Regions from separate parts of the Kitasatospora sp. NPDC056138 genome, predicted to be linked through region 2. Evidence: riboswitches for the same ligand, from Rfam matches in the RefSeq annotation. Region 2 holds a riboswitch; the other holds the start of a gene.
The links. A riboswitch is a leader RNA that binds a small molecule or an ion and turns the genes downstream of it on or off. The one in region 2 is predicted to bind S-adenosylmethionine.

Region 1 (6,953 bases), on a different contig from region 2:
GATCGTGGTGTTCACCGAGGAGAAGGGCACATTGAGGGCGTGCGCCTTCTCGGTCCAGAACTCTGCGCCCTTGACCGAGCGGAGCGTGAAGTACATCGCGAACAGGGCCGCGAAGAACATCAGCTCCGAGCTCAGCCAGACGATGGTTCCGACGCTGACGAGGTTCGGCCTGTTGACCGCTCCGTGCGCGTGTCCGGTTTCTGTTGCTGTTGCTGTCGCCACGACGGACATTATGTCGGTCCCTTATTCCGTCTTCACGCCGGGGGTCTCCCTTCGGAGTGTCCGGTGCGTGCGGTATGCCCAGTTGGGGCCGGACGGGGCGTCCGGGGGCGGGCTGAGCGGGGCGGTGTCCGTTTTCTGATGGTTCTTCGGGTGGACCGATGGTCGGTTCGGATGCCTGCGGCACTCCTTTGCTCCGCGTGTCACTACCGCGCTGCCGGGTTCCGGTGGGTTAGCACCTCCGCCGTACGGGTGGTGTGAGTGCTTGGGGGTGACGGCCTGTCCTCCGGGTGGGTGAGTCCTGTGCGTGGTGGCTTGAGCGAGATCGCGCCAGGGGCTCACCTCGGGGGGTGGGCGGGAGTAGCATCCGGAAGTAGACGTGGTCCGGATCACACTGGACTCGTCGGGGCAGACGTTATAGAGGACGAGCACCCGGGAGCAGGGCCCATGGCGCACACGACCGACGAGACGCTCACCGTTCTGGTCTACAGCGACGACCGCAACACCCGGGAGCAGGTGACCCTCGCACTCGGCCGGCGACCCGCCGCCGACCTCCCGGAGCTGCGCTACCTGGAGTGCGCGACGGTCCCCGCGGTACTGAAGGCGCTGGAGCGCGGCGGGATCGACCTCTGCGTCCTGGACGGCGAGGCCGTCCCGGCCGGCGGGCTCGGGGTGGCCCGGCAGATCAAGGACGAGATCTACGGCTGCCCGCCCGTGCTGGCGCTGATCGGGCGGCCGCAGGACTCCTGGCTCGCCGCCTGGAGCCGAGCGGACGCCGCGATCTCGCAGCCGGTCGACCCGGTGGCACTGGGCGAGGCGGTCGTCGCACTGCTCCGGGCCCGGGTCGAGGGCCGTACGCCCGCCCGGCACTGAGCGGCGGCCCGGCCGGCCCGGCAGCCGACACCGGTCGGGGCTCCGGCGCCCCGGCGCGGTGGCCCGGCGGTGTCTCAGCAGGAGAGAAGGGGGTACCGGATCGCGGCACTGGTGCCCGCCCGGTCGATAGGCTGACTCCATTCCTTTCGGTGAAGACGAGAGCTGGAGTCAGCCATGGTGAACGTGAACCCTGCGAACGGCGGTAGCGACCCCGCGCAGGTGATCCGTACCTGGCCGGACCTCCTGAGCACGCTGCTGTCCGGTACCGACCTCGCCCAGGGCGACGCGGCCTGGGCGATGGACCGGATCATGAGCGGTGAGGCGACTCCGGTACAGATGGCCGGGTTCATGGTCGCGCTGCGGGCCAAGGGCGAGACGGTGGACGAGATCGCCGGCCTGGTCGAGTCGATGTACGCGCACGCCGAGCCGCTGTACATCCCCGGCCCCGCGGTGGACATCGTCGGCACCGGCGGCGACCGGGCCAAGACCGTCAACATCTCCACCATGTCGGCGATCGTGGCGGCGGCGGCCGGCGCGAAGGTGGTCAAGCACGGCAACCGGGCGTCCTCCTCCGCCAGCGGCTCCTCCGACGTCCTGGAGCGGCTCGGCATCGGCCTGGACCTGAGCGCCGAGCGGGTAGCCGAGGTGGCCGAGGAGGTCGGTCTGACCTTCTGCTTCGCCGCCAGGTTCCACCCGGCGATGCGGCACGCGGCCCCGGCCCGGCGTGATCTCGCGGTGCCCACCGCCTTCAACATCCTCGGTCCGCTCACCAACCCGGCCCATGTCACCGCCCACGCGATCGGCTGCTTCGACACCCGTCTCGCCGGGCTGATCGCCGGCGTGCTGGCCCGGCGGGGTGCCTCCGCACTGGTCTTCCGGGGCGACGACGGGCTGGACGAGCTGACCATCTCGACCACGTCCCGGGTCTGGATCGTGAAGGACGGTCAGGTCTCCGAGGCCGCCTTCGACCCGCGCGAGGTCGGTATCGAGCTGGTCGGCATCGAGGCGCTGCGAGGCGCCGACGCCGAGTACAACGCCGGGGTCGCACGCCGGGTGCTGGGCGGGGAGCGGGGACCGGTCCGGGACGCCGTCCTGCTCAACACCGCTGCCGCGCTGGCCGCACTGGAGCTGACCGGGGCGCCGCTGGCCGAGCAGCTCAGGGCCGGGATGGAGCGGGCCGCCGCGGCCATCGACTCGGGCGCCGCGCAGGACGTCCTGAAGCGCTGGGCCGAGGCCACCGCCCGAGCCTGAGGCGCGGCCTCCCCGACGAGCCGGGTGACCCGTCAGGTCCCCGGGGAGCCGTGCGGAAGCGGAGGGCGACCGAGTTCGGGGCGCCCTGGTGGGCAGGGTGCGCCTCGCTGCCCCTGCCGGGCCGGTGCGGCCTGTGCTCCGGTGCCCTCCGCCGTGCGCGGTTCCGCCGTGCCGCCCCGTCCCTCCGTCCGGCGTCCCCGGCCACGTCCGAACTGTGGGATGTCGTTTGACCGTTGTTCGGAAGCGTCCTAGAGTCCACGGCAGGTCATGAGCGACAGCGTCAAGCCCCAGCTTGCTGTCCGGCAACCCTCCGTCCGTGGCGGGGTGCCCTGGGTGAGGACCGGGCTGCGCGGCGCACCGTCCGCGTGGCAAGCGCGGACGCCCGGCACACCTGCACACTCCCGGGGTCCCCGACCTCAGAGGAGTGTCTTCCCATGTCCGTCACCACCGACATCTGCGCCCCCCTCCCCGTTCTCGGCCGCGACGTCCAGGTCCCGCTGGTCAGCGGGGACAAGGTCACCTACGCCGCGCTGGACTACGCCGCCAGCTCCCCGGCACTCCAGCGGGTCTGGGACGACGTCGCCGCCTACGCCCCGTACTACGGCAGCGTGCACCGGGGGGCCGGGTACCTCTCGCAGCTCTCCACCGACCTGTTCGAGCAGAGCCGCCGCACCGTCGCCGACTTCCTCGACCTGCGCGAGGGCGACCAGGTGGTCTTCACCCGGGCCACCACCGACTCGCTCAACCTGCTGGCCGGCGTGGTCCCGGCGGGCACCCGGGTCCTCGCCTTCGAGACCGAGCACCACGCCTCGCTGCTGCCGTGGCGCCGCGAGGGCGTGACGGTCAGCTACCTGCGCGCCCCGCGCTCGCACGCCGAGGCCGTCGCCGCGCTGGACGCCGCGCTCGCCGAGCACCCGCACGGCCCGCGGCTGTTCTGCGTGACCGGTGCCTCGAACGTCACCGGGGAGCTGTGGCCGGTCGCCGAGCTGACCGAGGTCGCCCATCGGCACGGCGCCCGGGTCGTGCTGGACGCCGCGCAGCTGGCCCCGCACCACCGGGTGTCGGTCCGCGAGCTGGACGTCGACTGGATCGCCTTCTCCGGCCACAAGCTGTACGCCCCGTTCGGCGCGGGTGTGCTGGCCGGACGCGGCGACTGGCTGGACGCGGCCGAGCCCTACCTGGCGGGCGGCGGGGCCAGCCGTACGGTGGCCCGGGAGGTGGACGGCTCGGTGGCCGTCGAGTGGCAGCAGGGCCCGGCCAGGCACGAGGCCGGGTCGCCCAACGTGATCGGCGCCTACGCCATCGCCTCGGCCTGCCGGGCGCTGAGCGAGGCCGGATTCGACGCGCTCCAGGCCCGGGAGCAGCAGCTGGTCGGGCGGCTGAAGGCCGGGCTGGCGCAGATCCCCGAGGTCAAGGTGCTCAGCCTGTTCGGTACGGACGCCGCACGGGTGGGCGTGCTCTCGTTCGTGGTGGAGGGCTGGAACAGCTCGCACTTCGCGGCGGCGCTCTCCGCCGAGTACGGCATCGGGGTGCGGGACGGCCTGTTCTGCGCGCACCCGCTGGTCCGTACCCTGCTGGGCGGGGAGGCGGAGTCCGGTCAGGTCTCCGCGTGCGGTGCGCCGGAGCCCTCGCTGCCCGGCGAGCGCAGCCTGAACGCGATCCGGGTCAGCTTCGGCGCCGGAACGCCGGACGAGCACCTGGAGCGCTTCCTGGCGGCCGTCCGCGAGCTGGTCGCGGACGGCGCGCGGTGGACCTACCGGAGCGAGGGCGGGCGCTGCGTCGCGGACACCCGGCGGGCCTGACGCCCGGCGGGGCGGTGGACTACTCGTCGAGGCCCAGCGCGAAGGCGGCCTCGAGGTCGTGCTGGGAGTAGGTGCGGAAGGCGATCTGGGTCTGGGTGTCCAGCACCCCGGGGACCTTGTTGAGCCTGCCGGGGATCACCGCGGCCAGATCGTCGTGGTGCCGCACCCGAACCATCGCCACCAGGTTGTAACCGCCGGTCACCGAGTACACCTCGCTGACGCCCTCGATGGCGGCGATGGCCTCGGCGATCTCGGGGATCCTGTCGACGCTGGTCTTGATGAGAACGATCGCGGTGATCACTCGTCGGCTCCTGTCCGTGGGGAGGGGGCCAGCGTATCGGGGCGGCCCAGGGTGGCCGCCCAGGTGGCCAGGTACCCGGTGGCGAAGCCGATCACGTGCACCAGGTAGGCCACCTCGGAGCCGCCCGAGTGCACCGACCACCACTGCAGGGCGAACCACAGGCCCAGCACCAGCCAGGCGGGGAAGCGCAGCGGCAGGAAGAACAGCAGCGGTACCAGCGCGGTGACCCGGGCCCTCGGGTAGAGCCGGAGGTAGGAGCCGAGCACCCCGGCGATCGCCCCCGAGGCGCCGACCAGCGCGCGCACCGCCTCGATCGAGTGCACCTGCGCGTAGGCGTAGCCGTAGGTGGCCAGCGCGCCGACGGTGAGGTAGCCGAGCAGGAAGCGGATCCGGCCGAAGCGCTCCTCGACGCCGGGGCCGAAGACGAACAGGAAGAGCATGTTCCCCAGCAGGTGCAGCCAGCCGGCGTGCACGAAGAAGGACGTGAACACCGACAGCGCCGGGATCTTGCCGGGGTCGGGGGAGAGCAGGCAGCCCGGGACGACCGGCGGCAGGGTGGCCAGCTGGTCGGGGGTCAGCGGACGGTTGGCGATCAGTTCGACGGGTACCGCGCCCCAGCGCTGCTCGTAGCGCTGCTCGGCGCAGACCCGGGCGGGTCCGGTGCCGTAGCCGGGGTTGAGGCCGAAGCTGGGTCCGGCCAGCAGGACCACCGAGCTGATCGCGATCAGGGTGAGGGTGGCCACCGGGGCCCTGACGGGCGGGACGCCGTCCTTGGCGGGGAGGTGGTCGAGGACGGGAGTCGCCATGCTGACGAGCATTCCTCGGACGGTCCCGGACGACACCGCGGTGTACTGCGTGCGGGTTACCCGCCGCCCGGCGTCCGGGAGGTCCGTACCGGTGGCGGCCGGGGTGCGGGCAGGCAATAGGCTTGGGCCTCCACACCGCACCAGCCACCGCAGGCGACCTGGGCGACAGCCGAGGACAGCACCGATCGAAAGGACCGGGCCGATGAGCATCGCCGCCCCCACCGCTGAGACCCGCTGGCGCTGCACCCTCTGCGGCAACCTGACCCGGTTCGACGTGACCCGTTCGGCGAAGGTCGTCGAGTACCTGCACTTCGACCTCGCGGGCGAGTCCAAGGTGGAGGAGACCGAGGTGCTGGCCGAGACCATCGAGTCGGTCCGCTGCCGCTGGTGCAACGCGGTGGACCAGGTCGAGCTGGTGGCCCGTCCCGGTGCCGAGGAGCAGCAGGACGCCTGACCCCGGACCGCCCCGCCCCGGTGACCGAGCGCCCACCGGCGCGGACCGTGGCGGGGCCGCTGTCCCTCGGGGCCGGGGCCTGCGGTCCCGGTGTGTGGCGAGGTCCCGGGTGGGGCACGGTACACGGGACAATTGCAGAGAGCGGTGGGTTTGAGGGCAGCGGCAACGGGCCGTACGGAACCCGCAGAGCAGAATCGGAGCCGAGGACGTGGTGGACACAGCGAGGGGGCCGGCCGAGCCGCAGGGGCATCCGCCCGCTGTGGACCAGGCCGGTGCCGTCCCGGTGGCCGGTGCCGCTCACGGTCCCGAGGCGGAGTCGGCCGGGCGGCCCGGTACGGACGGCGGTGCCCGGGCGACCGAGGCCGACGCGGCCGGGAGCGCCGGGGCCGGCGCCGCCGAGAGCACGGCGACTGCCGAGTCCGCTGAGGCCGCTGAGGCCGCCGACACCGAGCAGTTGGACCGGCCGCTGCCCGAGGGGGTGCGTCGCCGGGTGGTCGGGATCGCCGCCGACGCGCTGGGCGGACTGCCGGGCGTCGACGTGCCCGCCTCGCTGCGCCAGTACGCGAAGTTCACCCCGGCCCGCCGGGCCAAGTACGCGGGGACGGCGCTGGCCGCCGCCCTGGAGTCGGAGCCGCTGTTCCGGCTTCGGATAGCGGACCGGCTTCGGCTGGGCCAGCCCGATCTGGTCAGGGCGCTGGAGGCCGGGAGCGTGCCCGGCGCCGCCGACCCGATGGACGTCGCCGCCGCCGCGTACCTGCTGCGGCCGGCGGGCTGGGCCAGGCTGGTGGCCGAGGCCGGGGAACAGGTGGAGCGGGCGGGAGCGGAGGGCGCGGCGGCCGAGGCCGCCCGGCTGGTGGAGAAGCTCCAGGAGGAGCTGGCCGAGGTGCGTTCGCAGGCGCGGGCCGATCTGGACCGCCAGCGGGCCGAGGCCGAGGGCGTCCGCCGGGAGGTGGAGTCGCTGCGCAAGCGGGTCCGCAGTCTGGAGAGCGACACCCGGCGGGCCCAGGCCGAGGCGCGCAAGCTGCAGGTGGAGCTGGACGCGGCCAGGGCCGCCGCCGGTACCGAGCGCAGTGCGGCCGAGGGCGAGGCGCGGCGGCTGCGGCACCGGGTCGCCGAGCTGGAGACGGCCCTCGAGGCCGGTCGCCGTTCGGCCAGGGAGGGGCGCAGCGTCGAGGACATGCGGCTGCGGCTGCTGCTGGACAGCGTGCTGCAGTCGGCGCAGGGCCTCCAGCGCGAGCTGGCACTGC
Region 2 (6,953 bases):
GATGCGCAGGTCGGGGCGGAGCGCGCGGAGCTGGGTCGGGGCCAGGGAGAGGTGGTAGTCCTGGACGAGCACCACCGCGCCGGGGGCCGCCTCGGCGGCCAGCGCCCGGGCGAAGGCGGAGTTGTACGCGCCGTAGGACTCCCACTCGCGGCGGAACCGGTCGTCGAAGAGCGGCGAGACGGGGGTGTCGTACAGCAGGTGGTGGACGAACCACAGAGTGGAGTTGGCGATGCCGTTGTAGGCACGGCGGAAGGTGTCCGGATCGATGTCGAGCATCCGGACGGCCTGGCCGCCGACCTCGAAGCCGCCTAGGTCGAGCCGGCCGTCGGGGGACCGGCGGGCCGCCGCGCGGTCGGCGTCGCCGAGCGCCGCGCAGACCCAGACCGAGGACGGGTCGTCGATCGCGGAGAGCCCGGAGACCAGGCCGCCGCCGCCTCGGCGCAGGGTCAGCGATCCGTCGTCCTCGAGGGTGAAGGACACCGGGCCGCGGTTCGAGGCCACCAGGATCGGGGCCCTGCCGGTCGGATTCGAACGTTCGGTCGCGAGATCGCCCATGTCTTGAACCTTGCCGGGCCCGGGGTGCCGGAAACCCTCCGGGTCGGGACACCCGCCGGGGCCGGGGCGAACGGATCGGGGGCGCGCGGAACCGCGCACATCGAAGGTGCGTGGTCCCCCGCGCCCCCGAGGGCTAACCCCGTTCCCGGTACTCGGGAACGCTGAGCATCGGAGGGCGTTCGAGGGCCGTGACCGGGTGGGTGTGCGGGGTGAAGCCGCGGGATCGGGAGGCCCGGGTGAACTGGGTGAGGTGCGGGTGGACCAGGTCGTCCGCGGCCTTGAGGCGGTGGGTCCGGTCGAGGCGTTCCAGGGCCGTGCGGTAGATGGTGGCGGCCATCCGGCCGAGGGCCTGGCCGTCCTGGTGGCGGTGGTGCCGGACGCCGACGTCCACCTGCGCCAGGGCGTCGAGGCCGACCTCGTCCAGGGCGTCCACCAGCAGGCCGAGCTCGACCCCGTACCCGGTCGGGAAGTGCAGCCGCTCCAGCAGTGAGCGCCGGGCCGCGTACTCCCCGCCCAGCGGCTGGACGAACCCGGCCAGCTGCGGCCAGTGCAGGTTGAGCAGCGGACGTGCGACCAGCTCGGTGACCCGGCCGCCGCCGGCCGGTACGACGGCGCCCTCGGTCTCCAGCGGCCGGTCGTACATCGCCTTGACCAGCTGGATGCCGGGGTCGGTGAGCAGCGGTCCGACGATCCCCGTGACGAAGGCCGGGTCGAACTCGCGCAGGTCCGCGTCGATGAAGCAGACGATCTCGCCGGTGGTCGCCAGCAGCGAGCGCCAGAGCACCTCGCCCTTGCCCGGCACGGTGGGTATCCGGGGCAGGATGTCGTCGCGGTGCACCACCCGGGCGCCGGCGGCGGCGGCCAGTTCGGCGGTCCGGTCCACCGAGCCGGAGTCGACCACCACCAACTCGTCGACCAGCGGGATCCGTTCCACCAGTTCGCGCCGGATCACCCGGACGATCTCGCCGACCGTCGGTTCCTCGTCCAGCGCGGGCAGCACCACGCTGACGGAACCGGCCCGGCCGGCCGCCCGCTTGGCCGCGAGCAGGGCCTCGACGGGACGGTCGGCGGCCGCCCAGGAGTGGCTGCGCAGCCAGCGCTCCACCTCCGGCAGGAGGGCCTCGGTCAGCTGGTCGGGCACGGTGTCGCTCCTCGTGTTCGGATGGAAACGGTCGGGTTCATCTCGCGTGTCGGACGCTCCCGTTCGAGCTTGACACCTTCGGCTACAGTCTTCGTAACCCGGCCGGACCTGCGTACATCGGGGTCGGCCCGGCAGCGTGACCACAACTTCACAGAGCTCATCCAGAGGGACTGAGGGAACGGCCCGTTGACGTCCCGGCAACCTTCTCGCCCGGCGGTCACAGGCCCCGGCGGGACAGGTGCCAATTCCGGCCTGTGGCGCAGCCGCGTCACGGGGAAGATGAGGAGAGAGGCCTCCGCCATCATGGCTACCGCTACCCAAGCACCCGTTGCGACCGTCGACCTCGGCCCTGCCGCCGCGCTGTCCTGTCGCGAGTGCGGTACCCGGTTCCCCCTCGGTCCCAGTTTCGCCTGCCTGGAGTGCTTCGGCCCGCTGGAGATCGCCTACGACTTCGGCTCCTACCGGGCCGAGCAGTTGCGCGAGCGGATCGAGTCGGGCCCCGCCAGCATCTGGCGCTACGCCCCGCTGCTGCCCGTCCCGGCCGACGTGGCCGGCAAGCCCAACCTGAACCCCGGCTGGACCCCGCTGGTCAAGGCCGACAACCTGGGCCGCGAGCTGGGTTTCACCGCACAGCTGCACGTCAAGGACGACTCCGGGAACCCGACCCACTCCTTCAAGGACCGGGTGGTGGCCTGCGCCATCGAGGCGGCCCGCGCCTTCGGCTTCACCACCCTGTCCTGCTCCTCGACCGGCAACCTGGCCGGTGCGGTGGGCGCGGCGGCGGCCCGGGCCGGGTTCAGGTCCTGCGTGTTCATCCCGCACGACCTGGAGCAGGGCAAGGTCGTGATGGCCGGTGTCTACGGCGGCGAACTGGTCGGCATCGAGGGCAACTACGACGATGTGAACCGGTTCTGCTCCGAGCTGATCGGCGATCCGGCCGGTGAGGGCTGGGGCTTCGTCAACGTCAACCTCCGTCCGTACTACGGCGAGGGCTCCAAGACCCTGGCGTACGAGATCTGCGAGCAGCTCGGCTGGCGGCTGCCGGAGCAGATCGTCATCCCGATCGCCTCGGGCTCCCAGCTCACCAAGATCGACAAGGGGCTGCAGGAGCTGATCGGGCTCGGCCTGGTCGAGGACCGCCCGTACCGGATCTTCGGCGCCCAGGCCGAGGGCTGCTCCCCGGTCTCCGCCGCCTTCAAGGCCGGCCACGACGTGATCCGCCCGGTCAAGCCGGACACCATCGCCAAGTCGCTGGCGATCGGCAACCCGGCCGACGGCCCGTACGTGCTGGACATCGCCCGCCGCACCGGCGGTGCGGTCGAGGACGTCACCGACGCCGAGGTGGTGGCCGCGATCAAGCTGCTGGCCCGCACCGAGGGCATCTTCGCCGAGACCGCCGGCGGGGTGACCGTGGGCGTGCTGAAGAAGCTGGTCGAGAGCGGCCGGCTGGACCCGGCCAAGGAGACCGTCGCGATCAACACCGGTGACGGCCTGAAGACCCTGGACGCGGTGTCCGACGCGGGCCTGACCGCCACCATCCGCCCGACGCTGGACTCCTTCCGCGCCGCCGGCCTGGCCTGAGCCCGACGCCGCCCGGGCCACCCGGCGTCCCACGACCCACCACCTAGGAGCTTCGCACCATGAGCGCATCCGTCCGCATCCCGACCATCCTGCGCACCTACACCGGCGGCGCCGCCGAGGTGACCGCCGAGGGCGCGACCCTGGCCGCCGTCATCGCCGACCTGGACGCCAACCACCCCGGCATCGCCGCCCGGATCCTGGACGACACGGGCAGGCTGCGCCGCTTCGTCAACGTCTACGTCAACGACGACGACGTGCGCTTCGACCAGGGCCTGGAGACCGAGATCAGGGACGGCTCGTCCGTCTCGGTCATCCCCGCCGTGGCCGGCGGCTGCTGAACCGCCGGAGCGGACCCCGCACACCTGCGGACGCGGTCGCCGCTACCACACCGGGAGCCGTCGACGGGCATGGAATGTTTATTTCCGTGCCGGTTGGCGGCTCTTGGCGTGCCGGTGGAAAAGGGCGCTCTCAAGTGGCGGTAAAGTGCGCAGGTGTCGGCATACTCCCCCGCCGACCACATCTCGGGAGCGAGGCCCAGGAGCGGCCGGTGACTGACGCTCCGCCAGCCGATCGCATACGCAAGGCTCTTCCGGCCGCTGAGACGGACCCCGGGCGGTCCACGGCAGAAGATGTCAGGACGACGTCAGAAATTTACCGGCGATTTGCGACTGTTCGTCCATTATGCCCGGCAGGAATTGGCGCATTCTGCCGCTTTTATCCCGCGACACCCGAAAGCTTCCGGATGGAATTCGCGGAAGTTGGGCCTGTTGCAGAGGGCGTCTGTCCGGATACATTCAGCGGCGGTCGTACGCAATCACCCGTCGACCCGGCAACTCCCGGGAAACGACGGCGGTTTGCGACGTGCACGGCTGTGCCCAGGGGGGGTTCCCTCGGGCCGGCCTACCAGCCTGGGCCCGCAACCTGCGGGTCCGTGAAGGGCCAGCACAGCACAAGGGGAGTTCGGAATGGCTCAGGGCACCGTCAAGTGGTTCAACGCGGAGAAGGGCTACGGCTTCATCGCGGTCGACGGTGGTGCGGACGTGTTCGTCCACTACAGCGCGATCCAGATGGACGGCTACCGCACCCTCGAGGAGGGCCAGCGGGTCGAGTTCGAGATCTCCCAGGGGCAGAAGGGTCCGCAGGCGGACATGGTCCGCAACGCTGCGGTCTGACCTTCCGACCTGCGGAGCCCTCGGCTCGGTCACGAGCTGGCGCTCACTCTGTTCGAGCAGTGGACCCGTACGACGCCTGTCGTGCGGGTCCACCGCCGTCTGCGGGGCCCGGGGCCGACTGCCGACTGCCGGTCGACACTGCCGCATTGGGCTTGCACTCGATACCCCGGAGTGCTAATCATTGGCGTTAGCACTCTCAGCTTGAGAGTGACAAACGGACCGGGTCGGTGAGGCCCCAGGGAGCGGCAGGGGAAAGGACCCGCGCTCGCAGGGCCGTCCGTCGCGGGCACCTCTCGGTCCGAGCAGTCGACCGTGTCCTGGAGGACCACTTCCGATGGCCAAGATCATCGCGTTTGACGAGGAAGCTCGCCGCGGCCTTGAGCGCGGCATGAACCAGCTTGCCGACGCCGTCAAGGTGACGCTGGGCCCCAAGGGCCGCAACGTCGTCCTTGAGAAGAAGTGGGGCGCCCCCACGATCACCAACGACGGTGTCTCCATCGCCAAGGAGATCGAGCTCGAGGACCCCTACGAGAAGATCGGCGCGGAGCTCGTCAAGGAGGTCGCCAAGAAGACCGACGACGTCGCGGGTGACGGCACCACCACCGCCACCGTGCTCGCCCAGGCGCTCGTCCGCGAGGGTCTGCGCAACGTCGCCGCCGGCGCCAACCCGATGGCTCTGAAGCGCGGCATCGAGAAGGCCGTCGCCGCCGTCTCGGACCAGCTGCTGGCCCAGGCCAAGGACGTGGAGACCAAGGAGCAGATCGCCTCCACCGCCTCCATCTCGGCCGCCGACACCCAGATCGGCGAGCTCATCGCCGAGGCCATGGACAAGGTCGGCAAGGAAGGTGTCATCACCGTCGAGGAGAGCAACACCTTCGGCCTGGAGCTCGAGCTCACCGAGGGCATGCGCTTCGACAAGGGCTACATCTCCGCCTACTTCGCCACCGACCTGGAGCGGATGGAGGCGTCCTTCGAGGACCCGTACATCCTGATCGCCAACTCCAAGATCGGCTCGGTCAAGGACCTGCTCCCGCTGCTGGAGAAGGTCATGCAGAGCGGCAAGCCGCTCGTCATCATCGCCGAGGACGTCGAGGGCGAGGCCCTGTCGACCCTGGTCGTGAACAAGATCCGTGGCACCTTCAAGTCCGTCGCCGTCAAGGCCCCGGGCTTCGGTGACCGCCGCAAGGCCATGCTCGGCGACATCGCCATCCTCACCGGTGGCACCGTCATCTCCGAGGAGGTCGGCCTCAAGCTGGAGAACGCCGGTCTGGACCTGCTGGGCACCGCCCGCAAGGTCGTCATCACCAAGGACGAGACGACCATCGTCGACGGTGGCGGCGACAGCGACCAGGTCGCCGGCCGCGTCAACCAGATCCGTGCCGAGATCGAGAACAGCGACTCGGACTACGACCGCGAGAAGCTCCAGGAGCGCCTCGCCAAGCTGGCCGGCGGCGTGGCCGTCATCAAGGCCGGCGCGGCCACCGAGGTCGAGCTCAAGGAGCGCAAGCACCGCATCGAGGACGCCGTCCGCAACGCGAAGGCCGCCGTCGAGGAGGGCATCGTCGCCGGTGGTGGCGTCGCGCTGCTGCAGGCCGGTGTCGCCTTCGACAAGCTGGAGCTGGACGGCGACGAGGCCACCGGTGCCAACATCGTCCGCGTGGCGCTGGAGGCCCCGATCAAGCAGATCGCGACCAACGCCGGCCTCGAGGGCGGCGTCGTGGTGGAGAAGGTCCGCAACCTCCCCGCCGGTCACGGCCTGAACGCCGCCACCAACGAGTACGTCGACCTGATCGCGTCGGGCATCATCGACCCGGCCAAGGTCACCCGCTCCGCGCTGCAGAACGCCGCCTCCATCGCGGCGCTGTTCCTCACCACCGAGGCCGTCATCGCCGACAAGCCGGAGAAGGCCGCTGCGGCCGCCGGCGGCGGCATGCCGGGCGGTGACATGGACTTCTGATCCCCCGGGGATCGGCGAGTTCTGATCGTCTGCGAGGGCGGTCTCCCCACTGCGGGGAGGCCGCCCTCGCGGCGTTCCCGCCCCGCGTTCACTCGTCCGTGGCACGCTGGGCGCATGAACGCCGTCGGCGACTTCGAGTCGGACCACCTTGAGGACGAGCAGCGTCACGAGGAAGGGGGATCGGGGGTGACGGCCATGGCAGTCGAGTCGGACCGGCAGTGGTCCTACCTGTTGGACACCTGGCGGGAACTGGACGTTCCCGAGGGCTGGCGCGCCGAGATCGAGGGAGGGCAGATCGTCTTGGTGCCACCGCCGAACACGGGTCACAACCTGATCGCCGCACGGGTCCACCGGGCGCTGGTCCGGTGCCTGCCGGACGACGTCGAGGTGTTCCAGACGCTCGGCACGCAGATCGCCCGGCTGGAGAAGCTCTACATCCCGGATCTGGTGGTCGTGGACACCGCTGTCCTCGCGGTGGACGAGGACGGTCCGGTCGACGCCGCCGAGGTGCTGCTGGCGGTCGAGATCACCTCACGGAGCACGGCCC

Region 1: it holds a riboswitch for S-adenosylmethionine, as region 2 does, so the genes downstream of both, ACFC1R_RS05775 (aminotransferase class V-fold PLP-dependent enzyme) here and thrC (threonine synthase) in region 2, are expected to answer to the same signal.

Annotation. Positions count from the first base shown of each region.
Region 1 is NZ_JBHJVK010000005.1:171,262-178,214, forward strand. It holds gene ACFC1R_RS05760 (heme-copper oxidase subunit III) at 1-231, opposite strand, end outside; gene ACFC1R_RS05765 (hypothetical protein) at 667-1,092, shown strand; gene trpD (anthranilate phosphoribosyltransferase) at 1,267-2,343, shown strand; SAM riboswitch class IV at 2,607-2,724, shown strand; gene ACFC1R_RS05775 (aminotransferase class V-fold PLP-dependent enzyme) at 2,778-4,145, shown strand; gene ACFC1R_RS05780 (Lrp/AsnC family transcriptional regulator) at 4,165-4,446, opposite strand; gene ACFC1R_RS05785 (rhomboid family intramembrane serine protease) at 4,443-5,252, opposite strand; gene ACFC1R_RS05790 (hypothetical protein) at 5,455-5,706, shown strand; gene ACFC1R_RS05795 (NYN domain-containing protein) at 5,915-6,953, shown strand, end outside.
Region 2 is NZ_JBHJVK010000018.1:75,006-81,958, forward strand. It holds gene ACFC1R_RS14310 (trehalose-6-phosphate synthase) at 1-555, opposite strand, end outside; gene ACFC1R_RS14315 (glucosyl-3-phosphoglycerate synthase) at 689-1,696, opposite strand; SAM riboswitch class I at 1,851-1,982, shown strand; gene thrC (threonine synthase) at 2,000-3,277, shown strand; gene ACFC1R_RS14325 (MoaD/ThiS family protein) at 3,337-3,615, shown strand; gene ACFC1R_RS14330 (cold-shock protein) at 4,243-4,449, shown strand; gene groL (chaperonin GroEL) at 4,784-6,406, shown strand; gene ACFC1R_RS14340 (Uma2 family endonuclease) at 6,602-6,953, shown strand, end outside.